3 regions of the Janthinobacterium sp. PSPC3-1 genome follow, and region 2 is predicted to be linked to each of the others. Evidence: predicted binding sites of a transcription regulator. Region 2 holds the regulator's gene; each other region holds the start of a gene.
What was found. Region 2 encodes LexA, which represses DNA repair genes until DNA is damaged. Its sites were predicted from a motif close to ACTGTATNNNNATACAGT; they were not measured.

Region 1 (6,565 bases), on a different contig from region 2:
GTGCATCAGCGCCTCGGCATGTTCGACCCGGTCAAAGGTTTCCACGCGTTCGGAAAAGTGCAGCGGCATGGTGAGCCATTGAAACATTTCGGGCGCCTGGCCGTATGCGCGATCGAGTTCGTCAATGAGGGCCTTGCTGGTGCGCCGCATCAGGCCGGTGCGCGGCAAGCGCCGCAGCGCTCCCAGGTGCTTTGCGCCAATACCGGCAAACCAGTCGCTATGGGCTGCCGCGGACGGCAGCAGCTCGTTCGGCAAGCGGTCGAGATAGCGGTGCAGCGAAGTCATGGCCAAGGTGCGGCGGCGACAAATTGCATGCTTGCGCCGACCGCTCCTGGCCAGTAGCCAGGCCCCCTGCGCTGTCGGCCCACTGCCCATCTGGGGAGTAAAGCCCAGTAGTGCGACACTGCGGCTGACACGCTGGCACAGCGCGTGCGGCCCATTGAACAGGCGCAGGCTCGCGCTGACCTCCATCAGGATCGAAAAATCGTCGGCAAATGTCACTTCGGGGGTAAATTGGAGCAGTGCCATGGCAATGGCGTCGAGCGCACGCGCTTCCTTCTCGATGTCACGATCGATCAGGATGGTATCGGGGGCAATTGCCGCCACGCCTGCGGCCCGCATGCCGATCCGCACGCCACTGCGTGCTGCCTCGGGGGACAGGGCGTGGACCATCTGCAGGTGCATCACGGCATACGCGCCGGCGTCAGACCAGGACGGGCGCAGCGTTTCGAGCGGCAGCAACGGCAGGTGTACGCTGAGCAGTAATTTCATGGGGTGTCTCCAGGGAGTGGCGACCGGCGGGCATGTCTGCAAGCGATACGAAGAGCGGCGCGTCGCAATGGGGGCCGCGACGCTTGATGATGTCAACCGACACGCCGCCGAGTGCCGGACGCAGAGCAAGGCGCAGCGGCGATGGCGAGGCATCGGCACTCGATGACAGCGGGCGCATCAGCCACAGCCAGGTGTCGGTACTTTGCGCTGCCAGATTCAGGCGCCGCAGCGCCTCTGGCCGGACATTGGCCTGCCACAGAATCACCGCGCCGCACGAGCCGTTTTTAAGGATCTGTTCAGCTGACCACAGCGCATCGGCCGAACTGGCTGAGCGCAGCCAGAGCAAATTGCGCTCATTGATACCCCAGGATTTGCACGCCATCGCATGCGGCAGATAAGGGGGCTGGATCAGCGCGATGCGCTGGGTGCGGGACAGGCTGGCCAGCGTTGGCTGCAGCAGCTGGATCTCACCAATCCCTGCCTGTTGTACCAATACTTCAATCAATGCCGAACGCGGCCAACCGCTGTTCGGCAGCTGGGCATCGAGCGCTGCGTGGCCGGTGCTACAAGTAGTCGAACGCGATATGGCCAGTTCACTCGCCCGCCAGACATCGCGCATGGCGAGCTGTCCCGCAATCCGTGCTTCTGCGGTGATGGTGAGAGGAGAGGTAAGCATGGCAGTTCAATGTTCGTCTAGAAATGAATGTTGTTGTCAATAAAATACTGTATAGGCATACAGTATAATGGCAATTGAAAAAAATGCGCAAGGAAATTCAATTGCATCTTGGAATGGTCGATGACGTCCAGGAGCGCGAGCGATGGTTCAACCCATGCAGGGCGAGGTAGCTTGGTCAGAATCGGAGAAACGCACACTGGCCGCATGTATTGCAGTGCCGGCGATTGGGAAACCGTGCCTGGCACGCCCTCCAGACTGGCGATCACGACCGGCCTGTGCCTTGTCGGCATGCGTGACCTGACGAACTGAGAATGGCACGGTCTGCTTGTACAATCGAGACAGTTAACTCGATGGGGGCACCATGTGCGTGAACTATGTGACTGTAAAGCGGCACGAACTCGATCTGTTCAACACGGTGGCCGCACCCGATGCACAGTGGCCAGCGGAAACATGGCAAGATTATGCGGCACCTATTATCCGTCGCGGCGTACAGGGAGCTAGGGAAACGCTGATCGGCACATTTGGCATGGTACCGCAAAAGAGCATTCCCGCCGGGGTCAAGAAATTCAGTACCATGAATGCCAAATCAGAGACAGTCGGTAGCAAACGCAGCTTTTCAAAGCCATGGCGTCAAGGGCAGCTTTGCCTGGTGCCGATGGCGGGGTTCTATGAGCCGAACTGGGAAACGGGTGAACATGTCCGCTGGCGCATTGGCATGGCGGATCAGGCATTGTTTGCAGTGGCGGGATTGTGGCGCGACACTGTTGATATCGAGGGCGCGCCGGGCTTTAGCTTTACGCAGTTGACAGTGAACGCGGATGACCATCCATTGATGCGGCGGTTTCATAAGCCTGACCAGGAAAAGCGCTCACTTGTCATTGTTCCAGCATCACAATACGATGACTGGCTCGATTGCGGTGATCCGGAATTTGCCCGGGCCTTTCTGACGCTCTATCCATCCGAATTGATGGCGGCCGTGCCGGCGCCCAAAAAATAAAGCACTTTTCCGTAGCGTTGGAAGATCTGCCATTGCCAGCGGTGACAATAAAAAAGCCCGGACTGAACATACTGGTCCGGGCTGTTGAACTGCATTATTGCGTGACGCGACGAGCCGTGCTGATGTCACTACTGCCGCATGGATCTCAGGCAGGCATGACGATCGCCTTCCAGTCCACCGGTTCAAAATTGAGGATGTGGCCACCGAACTCTTCGAAGTCCGTCGCCCGCTCATAATCGGCGATGTCCTGTGAGTAGCCGGTGACGGCATTGAGCAGACCAAACCCGGATAGATCCCCTTCTTCGATCAAGTGGCGCAGCACGCCGCCGCTTTCGTCATCGTTAAATGCAAACCGGTTCGCCAGTACCTCGACTGACTTGACGGGGTCACCAAGCAGTTTGATGCCCATGGTTTTCTGCATTTTTGCCGAAATCAGGCGGAAGGTGACTTCCGACACTGCTGACTCGACCATATCGCGGGTTTTCAGGAACAAGGCATGGTCTTCTGCCTTCAGCGTATCGTCCTGAAACACCACGACGTTGTCTTCGTCGCTGATCAGTTTTCGACCCAGATGGGTTTTACGCATCGCTCGATCGGCCACGATCATGCCGTTCCTGCACACCAGCCGGTAGATAAGTGGCTCGACACGCAGCTTGCCGTGGCCAATCTCCGAATTGCTGACTATGACGCCAGCCTGGATCACGTCGCCAGGTGCGACCTCGCAGGACACGTTGCTGGTGACGACTTTCAGGAACATCCTGGATTCGGTCAGCTCCACCGATTCGAAGCGGGCACCCGGCAGACGGCTCAGGATCGGCAAAATGTAGTTGGCCAGATCCCAGTTGTCGATCCTGCGATAGCGATCGGTCAGAAAGGCGCGCGCTTTGCCATCGAGCGTGCGGACCAAGCGATTCACGCTGGCGTTCGCGTGCAGCCAGGTGTTGACGTTCTGGTCGAACAACACCGGCTGTTCCAGGCGCATGCGTTCGAAATAGGCGTAGGGAATCGCGTGCTTGTCAGCGATCTGGCGCAAGGCAAAATCGGTCACAGGATACGCGTGTTCGCTGTCTTGTTCGTCGACCACCAGGGCACACTGGCCGGCCGCGTCAGTGGATACGTGCATCTTCATCACCGGCACGATCATGTCTTTTTTACTGGCCAGTTGACGTTCAAGCTCAGTTGCCAGACCTCTCAGGCTACGTCCTTCTTTCATGATGATCTCCAAAAAAATAGCGGAGATGCTCCCTCTGCGGGAACATCCCCGCAGGGGTTGAAAAACTGATCACAACATTCAGGGCGCTCACGATGCGCTCTTTGTACGACCCAGCGTTGCCGCCGGTACATGACAAGGGGCCTTTGCAGTCCCGCCTATCAACGTTTGTGCGGCGATGTTACGCCGCGTGATTGAGGTAACTGAACTGAGGGGCCAGTACATTGACCCAATCTGCCCCGTTATCCTCGGGAATCAATACTTCTACTTCCAGCGGTGCGCTGCGGCGCGCTTTTTTCAGACGACGTGCCAAGCTGAATGCCGAGGCTTGCCCATCAAAGCAGCTATTGGCATCGTTGTCGCCATAGATGCGTAGCCGCTTGATCGTGTCGGGAATCCAGATCTTTTCCAGATTCCCGGCCGTCAAAGCCGACCAGACGGGCGGACCATGGTGCTTGTAGATGGCGATGCCATTTTCAAGCCCTTCCGCCACCGAGAGTTCAGTCGAGGGCTCCCCCAATCGGACTGCGGAAGCGAACCACGTATCTCCCAGCAATTTCTTCGGCGAATCCACGGGCGCCTTCTGGCCATCGAGCAGATAGGTGCGATGCAGTGCCACGGGGCTGCCTTCCTTTGCTTGGAGACAAGCAAGCATGGCGGGATAATCGCCGACGTGGACATACTTTTCAGCGTGCTCGTCCTTGATAAAATAAGGCAAAGCGGGATGAAATCGTAGCGTTGCGGGATACTGCTCCAGCGCGATGCCACGATTCTCCAGGTATCGATTTACCTCATCGCCTGGTTTGATCGGCCGCGCTTCGTTCCATACTTTCTCCCGGCTGCGCCGCGCGTCGCGTGTAGTGCGTTGCGGTCCGCTTGAGGTAGGCGTTTCAGGAAGCACATTGAGCACTTTTTCCACCTTACGTAAGGTATCGCCAGCGCTTAGTCCCAGCCAGTGCTGCAGTAGCTTGAAACCTCCTCCGGCACCGCAAGCACGGCAAAAATAATTTCCTTCTCCAAACTTGTCGGTGTACTGAAAGCGATCTTTACCGCCACAACCCGCGATTGGGCAAGGCCCGTTCCGGTGCTTGAGCAGCCTGTGATCCACACCGCATTCTGCCAAGATCGCTGTCCAGCGACCGTGGGCAAGCGTCAGCATGCGACGCATCCGCCCCTCGTACTCCTGTATGTTCATCATCTTCTCCCCGGATCAACACCACCATGACGCAAGGTGCGACCGACGGGGCCGGCACCCCCGCAGGTGGATGAATAGAAGGCATCAAGAAAATAGATCAGTCTGCACAATGGATGTTTTAATTTTCTGATTAATCCATTGCGGATTTTTCTCTAGCTGATGTGCCACCCAATCCGGATGGTGAATAATCTCGGACTGTATCCAAGCAGGATATCGACCGAAGCTCGCTTGCAACCAACCTTTCACGTTGCTGGCAATCCAATCGCGAACATCATCACTTGAGAGTGTGCCAAAATAAGCAGTTGGCGAGAGTGGACTTTTGCTAACCACTTCCAGACAGTTAACAAAAGAAAATGGCATTTGGTCGTGTGCGCCATCAGTAAATATCCATCGAAGAAGTTCGAATTTCTCCTCCAACGGTGTCTGCGGATCAGATAAACCCTCGATTTTTTTCAAGAGTAGCCAATGAAGTTCCACAATGCTTTTCTGATCCCAAAAAACCTCTGGTTCTTCATCGAGAAGTGGAAGAAGCATGTCATCATAAGTGGTGCTCTTTTTGCAACGAAGGTCGAACATATCTCGCTGTGATGAGGTTGAAGTTAGATCACGTCTTTCCTTAGCTTTCGTCGATGCGGTATCCATGATTACCTCCTGCTGAAGTGGGACCCACCATTCAGTCGGGCAGATGTCCCGGAGGATAAAAAAATGCGGTAGCAACGTGTATGATTGGGTTGCTAGAGCCCATTCGGCGACAGATGATGATTTAATCGTCGTCAAAGTCATGTTCAAAGCAGCCACAAGGGCAAGTCATGCTATCTAATCCATGAACGCAACTTCCATCTTTGCGCCATTCAAGCAGCATTTCATTGATCTCGCGCGGTGCAAGATAGCCAAAACGACGCGCTATCTCGATTACACGAACTTGAACGTCGACCTCAACGTTAATCAATTCATAATCGACACTCTCTGAAAATTTCTGTACAAAAATTTCATACGAACATCCTGAATTGCAACTGCTCTGGTTATAAATAGATCTAATGTCATCTTCGATGTTAGAGAATTTCATGTGAGCCTCCAAAGAAAATTAAAGACGTGATTAATCTGCTCAGCACTAAACGCATTTGATGCAATGGCGTCGGCAAAGCGAATTAAGGGAGAGGTAATGCCTGATGGGATACTTTAATAGCTGTGCCATGCGCGATGCATTTAATGCAGGCAGTCATTTATGATTTTTCAAGAGTGCGTCATTCGCTGGATCGGCGAGATCGGTGCCCGTGTAGACGAAGGGAGAATATTTCGCTATTTTGCAGAATAATTTGGAGAAATTAAATAAATAATACTATTCAATGTATTGAGATACCGGTATTCCTGAATGGAATAAATGACAGTCACACAAAACGTAAAAAATGTCGGCGTGACGTCTGACAGAGCTGGATGCTCAAGGGAGTGACAAAATTGGTGCCAGACAGACAGGCAGGGCAGGAGGTGTGCCGGCAAGTAACCTTGTTGGAGGTCATCGCCACCTTATGGTGATGAAGTACTCATCGAAATGAATAACTGGCATTTGCCGAGTATTAAGAAGGCGGGTAACGACCGCGACGCCTATCGACAGAGCGATAGGGTATCAAGCAGGCTGATCGATAAGTCCACTTGAAAGTATGCGAGATTGAATCTCGCAGAAAGCAATCCCATTTTTACATCACCGTCTAAAAAATT
Region 2 (6,565 bases):
GTCGCGGTCGATCGGCGTGATGAAGGTCTTGTGCAGCATTTCGACCGTGGCGTAGGTCACCTTGTCGGCCTGTTTCTCGATGCTCTCGATGGCATGCACGCGGTTTTCCAGGTCGTCGAAATTGGTCATCAGGCCAAGCATCTCTTTGGCGCCCTTGACGCATAGTTCCGCGTGCTGGTTAAACAATTCAAAAAACTTGCCCTCAGTGGGCATCAAGCGTCCAAACATGTCATTCTCCGTTAAGCATTGAGTCGTGTTATTTACTACAGAAAGCCGCCCCGGTGAGTGGGGGCGGCCGATGGAATGCCAGTGCTGATGGATTAGTCGCCTTGGTAAAGCGCCAGGCCACCACTGTAATTGCCAAATTTGGTGTACTGCCCCATGAAAGTGAGGCGGATGCTGCCGATCGGCCCGTTACGCTGTTTGCCGATAATGATTTCGGCCGTGCCCTTGTCGGGCGAATCTGGGTTGTAGACCTCGTCGCGGTAAATGAACAGGATCACGTCGGCATCCTGCTCGATCGCGCCCGATTCGCGCAAGTCCGACATCACCGGACGCTTGTTCGGGCGTTGTTCCAGCGAGCGGTTCAGCTGCGACAGCGCGATCACCGGGCAGCCGAGTTCTTTCGCCAGCCCTTTCAGGCCCCGTGAAATTTCGGAAATCTCGGTGGCGCGGTTGTCGCCGGGACTATTGGCCGACATCAGCTGCAAGTAGTCGACGATGATCAGGCCCAGCTTGCCGCACTGGCGCGACAGACGGCGCGAGCGGGCGCGCAGCTCGATCGAGTTGAGCGCCGGGGTTTCATCGATGTACAACTGGGCGTCGTTCATCTTCTGGATCGCGTTGGTCAGGCGCGGCCAGTCTTCGTCGTTCAGGCGGCCGGTGCGCAGGCGGTGCTGGTCCAGCTGTCCGACCGAACCGAGCATACGCATGGCCAGCTGGGCGCCGCCCATCTCCATCGAGAACACGGCCACCGGCAAGCCGCTGTCGATCGCCACGTTCTCGCCGATATTGACGGAAAACGCGGTCTTGCCCATCGACGGACGGCCGGCCACGATCACCAGGTCGCCCGGCTGCAGGCCGGACGTCATGCGGTCGAGGTCGATGAAACCGGTCGGCACGCCGGTGATTTCACTTTGATTGTCGCGGCTGTAGAGCTCGTCGATGCGCTCGACCACCTGCGTCAGCAAGGGCTGGATCGCGGTCCAGCCCTGGGCGCCGCGCGCGCCTTCTTCGGCGATCGCGAAGATCTTCGATTCGGCTTCGTCAAGCATCTGCTTGACTTCCTTGCCTTGCGGGCTGAAGGCGGTGCCCGAGATATCGTCGGCCACGGTGATGAGTTTGCGCAGCACGCCGCGGTCGCGCACGATCTCGGCGTAGCGGCGGATATTGGCGGCCGACGGCGTGTTCTGCGCCATCGCGTTCAGGTAAGCGAGTCCGCCCACATCCTCGGCCTTGCCGAGCTGGGTCAGGGTTTCAAAAACAGTAATGACATCGGCCGGTTTGGAGGCGTTCACCATCTTGACGATTTGCTCGAAGATGATGCGATGGTCATAGCGATAGAAATCATCCGCATGCATGAAATCGGCAATGCGGTCATACGCGGCATTGTCGCGCAGCAGGCCGCCAATGACGGACTGTTCTGCTTCGATCGAATGCGGCGGTATGCGGAGGGAATCCAGTTGTGGATCTGAGGGGGCGTTCATGGCGCGAATTATACCCGCTTCGGCGTCCGGGCAAAAATAAAGGGCTGAAAATCAGCGAAAAAAAGGCGACAAAAAAGCCGGGCGAACCCGGCTTTTTCTATTGCGGCAATGCCTGCAGGCCAAGGCCTGCAAACGATTTACGCGTTTGCGTCTGGTACGACGGCAATGACCACTTCCACCACCACGTCGGTGTGCAGAGCAACCGAAACGTTGTGCTCGCCAACAACTTTCAGCGGGCCGGTAGGCATGCGGATTTGTGCTTTTTCAACAGCAAAACCTTGCTTGGTCAGCGCTTCAGCGATGTCGAAGTTGGTGACGGAACCGAACAGACGGCCATCGACGCCAGCTTTTTGAGCGACTTGAACGGTCAGGCCGCTCAGTTTTTCGCCCTGGGCTTGCGATGCGGCCAGTTTGGCGGCAGCAGCTTTTTCCAGTTCGGCGCGCTTGACTTCGAATTCGGCGATCGCGGTAGCGGTAGCACGACGGGCCAGGCGTTGTGGAATCAGGAAGTTACGTGCGTAACCGTCTTTGACTTTGACGACTTCGCCGAGGTTACCGACGTTAACAACTTTTTCTAACAGAATGATTTGCATAGTTCTTCTCCAGGAATATCTGACCGATTAAGCGTGGTGCAGATCGGTGTATGGCAGCAGCGCGAGGAAGCGAGCGCGCTTGATTGCGGTGTCAACTTGGCGCTGGTAGTGCGCTTTGGTACCGGTCAGGCGTGCTGGCATGATCTTGCCGTTTTCTTGGACGAAGTCTTTCAGCGTGTCAACGTCTTTGTAGTCAACTTGTTCAACGTGTGCTGCGGTGAAGCGGCAGAACTTCTTGCGTTTGAACAGTGGGTTTTGCTGTTTGCGTTTTTCTTTAAGCTTGAGCTTATTTTTGTCGAACTTTTTACCGAATGCCATGTGAGGCTCCTGTATCTATAAATGCGCTAGTCAGAAATGACTGCACTAAAATCAATGATGTGAAACACCAAACTCTTGCTGTTGCGGCTTTTTCTGGCCAGGAAACCCGTGAACTGATACACCCCGCCCAAGCTTGCCTGGCTGAACCGGCCTGAAATTTCGCCAGCGGCAAGCGCGGCAACATCAAACTCGGTCAAACGGGCAATACCGGCTTCCATCTGCTGCGAACTGTGCTGCAATACTGCATTCACGATCGGCAACCCTGCCGGGGTATAGCGCAATATTTCGCGCTCGGCAATGATGGCGGTAACTTGTAACTGGTTCAGCGCACGATCCTGCTCAATTAGGCTGCTGCTGCGGCTGGAGCGGCTGCTGGTGCTTCGGTGCGGTGGCTTTTCGCCGCATCTTCGCGTTGTACCGATTTCATCATCGGCGAAGGAGCTGTTTCAGCTTTCTTCATTTTAACGGTCAGGTGACGCAACACGGCATCATTGAATTTGAATGCAGTTTCCAACTCGACCAGGGTCTCGTTGTCGCATTCGATGTTCAGGCAGATGTAGTGTGCTTTAGGCAGCTTCTGGATCGAGTAAGCCATTTGACGGCGGCCCCAATCTTCCACGCGGTGAACCGAACCGCCGCGGGTGGTTACGCTGGCTTTGTAGCGTTCGATCATCGCGGGCACTTGCTCGCTCTGGTCCGGATGGACGATAAAGACTATTTCATAATGACGCATGCAAACTCCTTCAGGTCGGATTGATAATCGCCCACCCCGGCGTCAAGACGGGTGTGGGAAGGTCAGCCGAAGATTATAACCGCCTTTTGCAATCCGATCAACCATTGCTTCTTCGACGGCGCCTGGAGCGGCGGCCGGCCTGCCCTTTTTGCGCGCCAGGTGATTTTTTGCATCGAAATCAGCCGAAAATGCCGAAAGTCGCTTGCATAGTCGGCGATACTGTACAAAAATACAGACTGTTCATATAGACAGCATTTCACTATGCACCCACCATCCATGATCAAGCTGACAGCACGACAAGAACAAATCCTGAACCTGATCAAGGACGCGATTGAAAACACGGGTTTTCCTCCGACCCGCGCCGAAATCGCCAATGAATTGGGTTTCAAATCGGCCAATGCGGCCGAAGAGCATTTGCAGGCCCTGGCCCGCAAGGGCGCGATCGAGATTTCGCCGGGCACCTCGCGCGGCATCCGCCTGATCGGCGCGTCCGTCACCGAGCCGGCGCTGCCGAAAGTGCCGGCCGCGCTGCTGATGTCGCTGCCGCTGATCGGCCGCGTTGCCGCCGGCTCGCCGATCCTGGCGCAGGAAAACCTGGAAGCGAGCTACAACGTCGACCCGGCCCTGTTTTCCAGCAAGCCCGACTTCCTGCTGAAAGTGCGCGGCTGGTCGATGCGCGACGCCGGCATCATGGACGGCGACCTGCTGGCCGTGAAAAAGATCGACAGCGCCAAGAACGGCCAGATCGTCGTGGCCCGCATCGGCGATGAAGTCACCGTCAAGCGCTACAGGAAGACCGGCACCCTGATCGAACTGCTGCCGGAAAACCCCGACTTCAAGGTGATTACCGTGTCGCCGGAAGACGAATTTGCGCTGGAAGGTCTCGCAGTCGGGCTGATGCGCAGCTGGCATTAATCGATTTCACGCAAAAAGGGCCGCGACAGCATTGCTGTCGCGGCCCTTTTTACTTGCCGTAGCAGTTAAGCGTCCAGCGCGCTCTTGAAATCATCGAGCAGATCGGCTTCGTCTTCGATACCGACCGAGACGCGGATCAACGACTCGGCAATACCCATGCTGGCGCGGCGCTCGGCACCCATCTCGTAGAAGATCGTGTGCGCCACCGGTATCACCAGGGTGCGCGTGTCGCCCAGGTTACTGGCAGGAATCGCCAGCCTCAAGCGGTTGAGGAAATCGAAGCAGTCGATGCCGTCTTTCAGCTCAAAGCTGAACAGCGAGCCGTAGCTGCGGAACAGCTCGGTGGCGAGCGCGTGCTGCGGGTGGCCCGGCAAGCCCGGATAGTGCACGGCCGCCACGCGCGGATCGGCCTGCAGCATGGTGGCCAGCGCCAAGGCGTTCGAGCAGGTGCGGTCCATGCGCAGGGCCATGGTTTCGGCGCCGACGGCGATATGGTGGGCCGCTTCCGGCCCCAGCGAGGCGCCGAAGTCGCGCAGGGCCTTGGCGCGGATCTGCGCAATGCCCCACTGTTTCGGCGCCGCCTTTTTATAGTTCTCGAAAATATTCGGGTACTGCGTCCAGTCGAACACGCCCGTATCGGTCAGGCTGCCGCCCAGCGCATTGCCGTGGCCGCCGATCGACTTGGTCAGCGCATTGATCACCAGGCCGGCGCCGACCGCTTTCGGGCGGAACAGGTAGGGCGTGGTCATGGTGTTGTCGACGATATACAGGATGCCTTTTTCGCGGCACAGCTCACCGATCTTTGCCAGGTCGGCGATCTGGGTGCGCGGATTGGCGATGGTTTCGACGAACACGATGCGCGTTTGCGGCGTGATGGCGGCCGCCACGTTGGCGACATCGGTGGCATCGACGAATGATACGGCGATGCCCTGCCCCGTGACGGTCTGCCACAGGCTGTTGGTATTGCCGAACAAAAAGGCCGACGACACCACATGGTCGCCCGCCCGCAGCAGCGACTGCACCACGGCGCCGATGGCGCCCATGCCGGTGGCAAAGCACAAGGTGGCGACGCCGTCTTCCATCTGGTTGACCTTGTCTTCCAGCGCGGAGACGGTCGGGTTGCCCTGGCGGCCATAGCGGAAGCCCGGTTCCTTGCCCTGGAACACGGAGGCCAGCTGGCGCGCGTCGCTGTAGCCGAACGCGACCGAGGTATGCACGGGCTTGTGCAGCGAGCCGTGTTCGATGCCCTTGCGGCGGTCGCTATGCAGGATGGTGGTGGTAAAGCCGTAGTTTTTTTTGTCGTTCATGATCGCAGAGAAAAAAAAGCCCGGCGCAGGCCGGGCAGGTTACTTATGCTTCCGTGGTCGCCAGGTTCAGGTTCAGCTGGGAACGCGGCGTGTCTTCGGGTGCGGCCGCCTTCGGATTATGGCGCGCATATTCCAGACGGTCCAGGTAGTCCTGCGATACATCGCCCGTCACGTAGACGCCGTCGAAGCACGACGCTTCAAAGCTGGTCAGGGCCGGATTGACGTCGGCAATCGCCTGCTTCAGGTCGTCGATATCCTGGTAGACCAGGTAGTCGGCCGTGATTTCGCGGCACACCTCTTCGGTGGTGCGGCCGTAGGCGATCAGCTCGTCGCGCGTCGGCATGTCGATGCCGTACACGTTCGGGTAGATCACCGGTGGCGCGGCCGAGGCGAAGATCACCTTTTTGGCGCCCGCTTCGCGCGCCATCTGCACGATTTCGCGGCTGGTGGTGCCGCGCACGATGGAGTCGTCGACCAGCAGCACCACTTTGTCCTTGAATTCGGACGGGATGGCGTTGAGCTTCTGGCGCACGGACTTCTTGCGCGCCGCCTGGCCCGGCATGATGAAGGTACGGCCGATATAGCGGTTCTTGATAAAGCCTTCGCGGTACTCGATATTCAGCGCCAGGGCCAGCTGGATGGCGGCCGGACGCGAGGAATCGGGAATCGGCATGACCACGTCGATGCCGCCTTCGGGCAGTTCGCGGCGGATCTTTTCGGCCAGGTATTCGCCCATTTTCAGGCGCGTGGCGTAGACCGAGGCGCCGTCGATGACGGAGTCGGGACGGGCCAGGTAGACGAATTCGAACACGCAAGGGTTCAGGCTGGCGTTGTCGGCGCATTGCTGGCTGTGCAGCTGCTTGTCGGCATCGATAAAGACGGCTTCGCCCGGCGCAATATCGCGCACGAAGCGGAAGCCCATGCCTTCCAGCGCCACCGACTCGGAGGCGATCAGGTATTCGGTGCCCTGCTCGCTTTCATTGATGCCCAGGC
Region 3 (6,565 bases), on a different contig from region 2:
CGCGGCGATCAGTTTATCCAGTCCCTCGTCGCCGAACAGCTGGCGCACCTGGCTGATCAGTTCCAGGGTCAGGTCGGCGTGGCGGTCGGGAAAGCGCGCATGGCCGGCGTCCGTCAGCGACCAGCGCCGTGACGGCCGCCCCACCTTGTCGGCCACGTCCTCGAAAGTCACCAGGCCTTTGCCACGCGCCGCTTCGAGCTGGCGCCGCGCGCCCATCGAGGTCACATCGAGCAAGACCGCCAGTTGCTGCGCCGTTTGCGAGCCGCGCATTTTCAGCAGGAACAGCGTCTGTTCCGAGGTGGCCACAGTGGCGCTCATGCCGCCGCCTTCAGCTCCGGCGCATCGGTGGCGTTCAAATGCCGGCGCCAGCCATGCATGCGCCAGGCCGACCAGGCCGCGCACAAGGCGCCCACCACCAGCACCAGCCGCGTGTCAATCAGGATCAGCAGCGAGCCACCCAGTGCGACGATGATATTGGCGATGCAAAAGGTGGTCGACAGCAAGCCCATCACGGCGCCCTGGCCGTGCGCGCTGAAACGCTCGGCGCACCAGCCTTGCAGCACCGTGTTGTACAGCGCGTTGGGAATGCCGAACAGCACGATGGCGGCAATGCCGACCCAGATATTGCCCATCGCCAGGATGGCGATCGCCAGCGCCACGGCGCAGGCATACCAGCCGGCGCGCAGCAGCGGCGCATGGCGGCTGGGGCCGCCCGCCAGCAAGGAGGTGATGGTCATGGTGCCGCACAGGCCCACGTTCACCCAGGCGATCGCCTGCGCATCGTAGTGGGCCGTTTCAACCAGCCACAGCGGATAAAACTCATAAAAACTGGCCACGCCGCAGGTCAGTGCCAGTTGCACGATGAACAGGGTGCGCAGCTCTTCGTGGCGCAGCAGATTGAGCGAATGGCGGTCGCGCGCCACCTGCCACCACGAAGTCGTGAGCAAGGATGGCGTTTCGCGCGGCAAGCCGACCGCCACCAGCACGGCCACCAGCATCAGCGCGCCGGCGGCGATCCAGAACGGCACCGTCACGCCCCACGCCAGGGTAGCGCCGGCCAGGATCGGCCCCACCAGCCAGCCCAGGTAAAAAGCGCCGTTCAGCCACGACATGGCGCGCAGGCGCAGCGGCCCCTGCAACTGGTCGGCCAGCATGGCGCGCGCCACGGCGCCATTGCCTTCGAGCAGGCCGGTGATAAAGCGCGCGACAATAAACAGCGGGTAGGACTGGATCACCAGGGCCCAGGCCGTGATCGCATGGCCGATGGCGGCGCCGACGGCGGTGCGCATCAGCAAAGGACGGCGGCCATAGCGGTCCGACAGCGGCCCCAGCAAGGCCGAGCCGATCAGCAGGCCCAGCGGATTGATGGTCAGCGCCAGGCCGAACAGCAACTTGGACGGCAGCCCCATGAAGTTATTGAAGGCATTCGGCGCCTCGGCCGCGAACAGCGGTGGCAAGATCGGATACGGCAAGGAGGCGCCGATGGTGGACAGCAGGGCCAGCAGGCAGGCGGCGGTGATCAGGATGACATTTTTCATATGCAGAATATACCGGGCGACTTGCAATAAGTAAACAAATTTGATTATTTATCAGTTCCCGCGCAACGCCTGGCGCACCCGCAGGGGAAATCGCTGGGCAAGCGGGCCGACACGGTTTAAACTGTATATAAACACAGTAAAACCATATCCAAGTAACATCAAAGAGCCTGCCTGCCCCATCATGTTGAGAGTCCTGGACAATCCCTTGTACTATCTGGAGAACTTCCAGGGCGTGCTGAACTGGATCAGCGAGCGCTATGCCGATCTGCTGAGCGTTGAAGAAACGCAGTTCATCGCGCAGTTCGCGCAACTGCCGCAAGCGTCGCGCGCGCTGTTCGTGCGCCTGGTGATGCGCAAGGGTTGTCTGTTTCGCGCCAGCAAACTCAACTACGCTGAAATCGGCGACACGCGCAGCGCCGCCCTGCCCCTGCTGGCCACCGGCTGGGTGGTGGCGGACCCGGCCATCGATATCGCCACCCTGTTCGAGCTGCTGCTGAAACCCGAACTGCAGCAGGTATTCCTGCTCGCCGGCCCCTTGAAAGCGGCGCGCAAGACGGAACAGCTGGACGCATTGCGCGAGCAACATCCGGGCGAACAGCCGTTTTCCGCCTGGTATCCGGCCTCGAACGACGTGCTGTACAGCATATGCAACCAGCCCCTGTGCGACCGGCTGCGCCTGATTTATTTCGGCAACTACCACCAGGACTGGTCGGAATTCGTGTTGTCCGACCTGGGCGTGTATCAATATGAAAAAGTGGAGTTTTCGCTGGCCTCGCGCGGCTTTCGCACGCGCCAGGATATCGCCCACTACGAAGTGCTGCATCAGTGCCGCGAGCGCTTCAACGACGAGGCCGCGCCCGCCGCCCCCGACGAGGTGCTGCGGGAACTGGCGGCGCTGGCGCCCGTGAGCGACAACGCCTGGCTGGCCAGCCGCCGCGACAAATTGCAATTCCAGATCGCCCAGCAGCTGGAAAAATCGCAGGACTGGCCCGCCGCCTACCGCGCCTACGCCGACTGCCGCTATCCGGGCGCGCGCGGCCGCGCCATTCGCGTACTGGAAAAGGATGAACAGCCGGGCGCCGCCTACGAGCGATTGTCGATCGCCCTGCAGGCGCCCGAAAGCGAGGCCGAGCGCCAGTTGCTGCTGCGCATGGCGCCCCGCTTGCGGCGCAAACTGGGCCACGCGAAACAGGCCGCCACGCCAGCCGCGCCGGTCGAGCGCCTCGATCTGCTGCTGCCCTTCCCGCAAGAAAGCTGCCACGTGGAAGGCGTGGTGCTGCAGCACTTGACGCAGCAGGACGCACCCGTCTATTACGTGGAAAACACCCTGATCAATTCCCTGTTTGGCCTGTTGTGCTGGCACACGATTTTCAAGGCGATCCCGGGCGCCTTTTTCCACCCGTTCCACCGCGGCCCGGCCGACCTGCACAGCGCCGACTTCCATGCGCGCCGCCTGGACGACTTTGCGGCCTGCCTGGCGCAGCTCGACAATGGCGACTACCGCGCCAGCATGCGCGCCACCCATGCCGCCAAGGCCGGCATCGTGTCGCCGTTTGTCAGCTGGCAGGTGCTCGACAGCGAATTGCTGGAGCTGGCCCTGGCCTGCATCCCGGCCACCCATCTGAAAAAGGCGTTTGAACGCATCTTGCTCGACATAAAAAGCAACCGCACGGGATTTCCCGACCTGATCCAGTTCTGGCCGGCCGAACAGCGTTATCGCATGATCGAAGTGAAAGGCCCGGGCGACCGCCTGCAGGACAACCAGCAGCGCTGGATCGCGTATTGCGCCCAGCACGCGATGCCGGTGACCGTGTGCTACCTGCAATGGTCGCAGGCGGTGGCGGCGTGAAGCGATACACCATTGCCGTGCGCGCCCTGTGCGAATTTACCGCGAAAGTCGGCGACCTGGACCTGCGCTTCACGCCCTCGCCCACGGCGCAGGAGGGCATCGCCGGCCACGCCACCGTGACCGGCCGGCGCGACGATGATTACCAGCGCGAAATCAGCCTGGCCGGCGACTTCGGCCCGCTGCATGTGCGCGGCCGCGCCGACGGCTACGATCCGGCCCGCCGCCAGCTGGAAGAAATCAAGACCTATCGGGGCGACCTGTCCACCATGCCGGCCAACCACCGCCAGCTGCACTGGGCGCAGGCGCGCATCTATGGCTATTTGCTGTGCCAGCAACTGAACCTGCCCATGCTGCGCGTGGCGCTGGTGTATTTCGATATCGCCAGCCAGAAGGAAACCATCCTGCACGAGGAATGCACGGCGGAAGCGCTGCGCATCTTTTTCGAACAGCACTGCACCCTGTTTATCGACTGGGCCGAGCAGGAACTGACCCACCGCGACAGCCGCGACCGGCAACTGGCGGCGATGGCGTTTCCCCATGCCGACTTTCGCCCGGGCCAGCGCCAGCTGGCCGTAGCCATGTACAAGGCCAGCAACCGCGGCTGCTGCCTGCTGGCGCAAGCGCCCACCGGCATCGGCAAGACGGTGGGCAGCCTGTTTCCCATGCTCAAAGCCACGGCAGCGCATGGCCTCGACAAATTGTTTTTCCTGGCAGCCAAGGTACCGGGCCGGCAGATGGCGCTCGACGCCTGCGCCATCCTGAAAAACAGCGCGCCACTGCTGCCGCTGCGGGTGCTGGAACTGAGCGCGAAAAGCAGCGCCTGCGAGCACCCGGACAAAGCCTGCCATGGCGAATCGTGCCCGCTGGCGCGCGGCTTCTACGACCGCCTGCCGCTGGCGCGCGAAGTGGCGCTGGCAAGCGGCCTGATACTCGACAAGGAAGCCGTGCGCGCCATCGCCCTGCAGCAGGGCGTGTGTCCCTACTACCTGGGCATGGAACTGGCACGCTGGAGCGATGTCGTGATCGGCGACTACAATTATTATTTCGACCTCAGCGCCATGCTGTACGGCATGACCCTGGCGCATGACTGGAAGGTCAATGTGCTGGTCGACGAAGCGCACAATATGGTGTCGCGCGCGCGCGGCATGTACACGGCCGAGCTTGAACATATCCAGCTGAAGGGCTTGCGCAAGTTCGCGCCCGAACCGTTGAAAAAACCGCTGGACCGGCTCAACCGCCAGTGGAACGCGCTGCTCAAGGAACAAGGCGAAGACTACCTGGTGCATGCGGCCCTGCCCGACAAATTCTTCGGCGCCCTGCAGGGCGTGGCCACCGCCATCGGCGACTACATGGCGGAGCATGCGGCCTCACTCGATGAAGATTTGCAGCGTTTTTATTTCGACGTGCTGCTGATCAACCGCCTGGCGGAGAGTTTCGGCGACCATTCGCTGTTTGACGTCAGCAAGACGGCCAGCGGCTCGACCATCTGCATCCGCAATATCGTGCCGGCGCCGTTTTTGAAACCCCGCTTCGAGGCCAGCCACAGCACGGCCCTGTTCTCCGCCACCTTGAGCCCGTGGAATTACTACAACGACACACTCGGCATGCCGGCTGGTACGGCCTGGGTCGACGTCGACTCGCCTTTCCTGGCCGAGCAGCTGGCCGTGCGCGTGGCTGACAATATTTCCACGCGCTACCAGCACCGCGCCGCCTCCCTGCTGCCCATCGTCCAGCTGATGGCAAAACAGTATGCGGAAACGCCGGGCAACTACCTGGCGTTTTTCAGCAGCTTCGACTACATGGAAAAGACGGCCACCCTGTTTGCCCAGCATTTTCCGGACGTGCCCACCTGGCAGCAGCCGCGCCGCATGGACGATACGGCGCGCACGCAGTTCCTGGGGCGCTTCGGACTGGAAACGCGCGGCATTGGCTTTGCCGTGCTCGGTGGCGCCTTTGGCGAAGGCATCGACTTGCCGGGCGCGCGCCTGATCGGCGCCTTTATCGCCACCCTGGGCCTGCCGCAGATCAACCCGGTCAATGAACAGATACGCCAGCGCATGGGCGACATCTTTGGCGCCGGCTACGACTATACGTATCTGTACCCGGGCATGCAAAAAGTGGTGCAGGCGGCCGGCCGCGTGATCCGCACGCAGACCGACAAGGGCGTGGTCTACCTGATCGACGACCGCTTTGCGCGGCCCGAAGTACGCCAGTTGCTGCCCACCTGGTGGGAGGTGCGGATCGAGCCGCGAGCTAGCCTTCCAATATCTTGAGCTTTTGATAGCCTGACTTGCTGACCGGAATACGCGTGCCGTCGTTGAGGATGGCCACATGGCTGTCCCTGGTCGCCGGTTCGATGCGGCTGATGACCTCGATATTGAGCAGGTAGGACCGGTGCACGCGCAGGAACCTTGCGGGGTCGAGCTGGGCTTCCAGCTCGCTCAGGCGCTGGCTTTTCAGCCAGTGCTTGCCGTCGGCGCAGATGCTGACGTAGTCATCCTGCGCCTCGACATAGGCAATGCTGGCGGCCGGGATCACATGCACCGTGGCACCATCGCGCGTCAAGATGCGCGACAGGGGCGCGGCCCGTGTCGCGGCTTCGTGCACCACTGCTTGCAAGGCCGCCGCCGGCGCAAGGTGACTGCGCGCATGGGCCAGGGCCTGCTCGAAGCGCTGCTCGCTGTACGGTTTCAGCAAGTAATCGAGCGCATGGCATTCGAAGGCCTTGAGCGCATACTGGTCGTAGGCGGTGACAAAGATCAAACGGGTTTTCGCACCGATCAGCTCGGCGACTTCGAAACCGTCCAGGCGCGGCATCTGTATGTCGAGAAACACCAGCTCCGGCGCCAGCTCGGCGATGGCTTTCACCGCTTCAAATCCATTCGCGCATTCGGCCACGATCTCGATATCGTCATGGCGCGCCAGGTATTCGCGTAATACGGCACGCGCCAGCATTTCATCGTCGACGATGGCCACCCGCATCTTGCTTTGCATTTACGCTTCCTCCGTGGAACCGGTCTGTGCCGGCATTGATATATTTACTTCAAAACCGCCGTCCTGGCGCGCCCAGTGCACGCTGGCTTCATGGCCGTAGGCGCCCAGCAGGCGCTGGCGTACATTGTCCAGCCCGACGCCATTGCCGCGCGGCGACAGTTGCTCGTGGTCGACAGGGTTGCGC

Region 1: imuA (translesion DNA synthesis-associated protein ImuA) is a predicted target of LexA. The motif match lies at 1,494-1,511, and genes of this name have one in related genera.
Region 3: ACP7B7_RS06740 (VRR-NUC domain-containing protein) is a predicted target of LexA. The motif match lies at 1,659-1,676, and genes of this name have one in related genera.

What each region holds. Positions count from the first base shown of each region.
Region 1 covers NZ_JAFCTQ010000027.1:36,122-42,686, forward strand. Annotated here, with positions in the region: gene ACP7B7_RS23100 (Y-family DNA polymerase) at 1-771, opposite strand, end outside; gene imuA (translesion DNA synthesis-associated protein ImuA) at 704-1,447, opposite strand; gene ACP7B7_RS23110 (SOS response-associated peptidase) at 1,809-2,444, shown strand; gene ACP7B7_RS23115 (DUF932 domain-containing protein) at 2,590-3,657, opposite strand; gene ACP7B7_RS23120 (DUF7146 domain-containing protein) at 3,836-4,852, opposite strand; gene ACP7B7_RS23125 (hypothetical protein) at 4,934-5,491, opposite strand; gene ACP7B7_RS23130 (hypothetical protein) at 5,613-5,915, opposite strand.
Region 2 covers NZ_JAFCTQ010000001.1:376,068-382,632, reverse strand. Annotated here, with positions in the region: gene ACP7B7_RS01745 (DUF47 domain-containing protein) at 1-228, opposite strand, end outside; gene ACP7B7_RS01740 (replicative DNA helicase) at 321-1,706, opposite strand; gene rplI (50S ribosomal protein L9) at 1,844-2,299, opposite strand; gene rpsR (30S ribosomal protein S18) at 2,327-2,617, opposite strand; gene priB (primosomal replication protein N) at 2,644-2,943, opposite strand; gene rpsF (30S ribosomal protein S6) at 2,961-3,350, opposite strand; gene lexA (transcriptional repressor LexA) at 3,627-4,265, shown strand; gene ACP7B7_RS01710 (cystathionine gamma-synthase family protein) at 4,331-5,572, opposite strand; gene purF (amidophosphoribosyltransferase) at 5,616-6,565, opposite strand, start outside.
Region 3 covers NZ_JAFCTQ010000004.1:124,402-130,966, reverse strand. Annotated here, with positions in the region: gene ACP7B7_RS06750 (helix-turn-helix transcriptional regulator) at 1-318, opposite strand, end outside; gene ACP7B7_RS06745 (MFS transporter) at 315-1,538, opposite strand; gene ACP7B7_RS06740 (VRR-NUC domain-containing protein) at 1,720-3,387, shown strand; gene ACP7B7_RS06735 (helicase C-terminal domain-containing protein) at 3,363-5,660, shown strand; gene ACP7B7_RS06730 (LytR/AlgR family response regulator transcription factor) at 5,641-6,369, opposite strand; gene ACP7B7_RS06725 (sensor histidine kinase) at 6,382-6,565, opposite strand, start outside.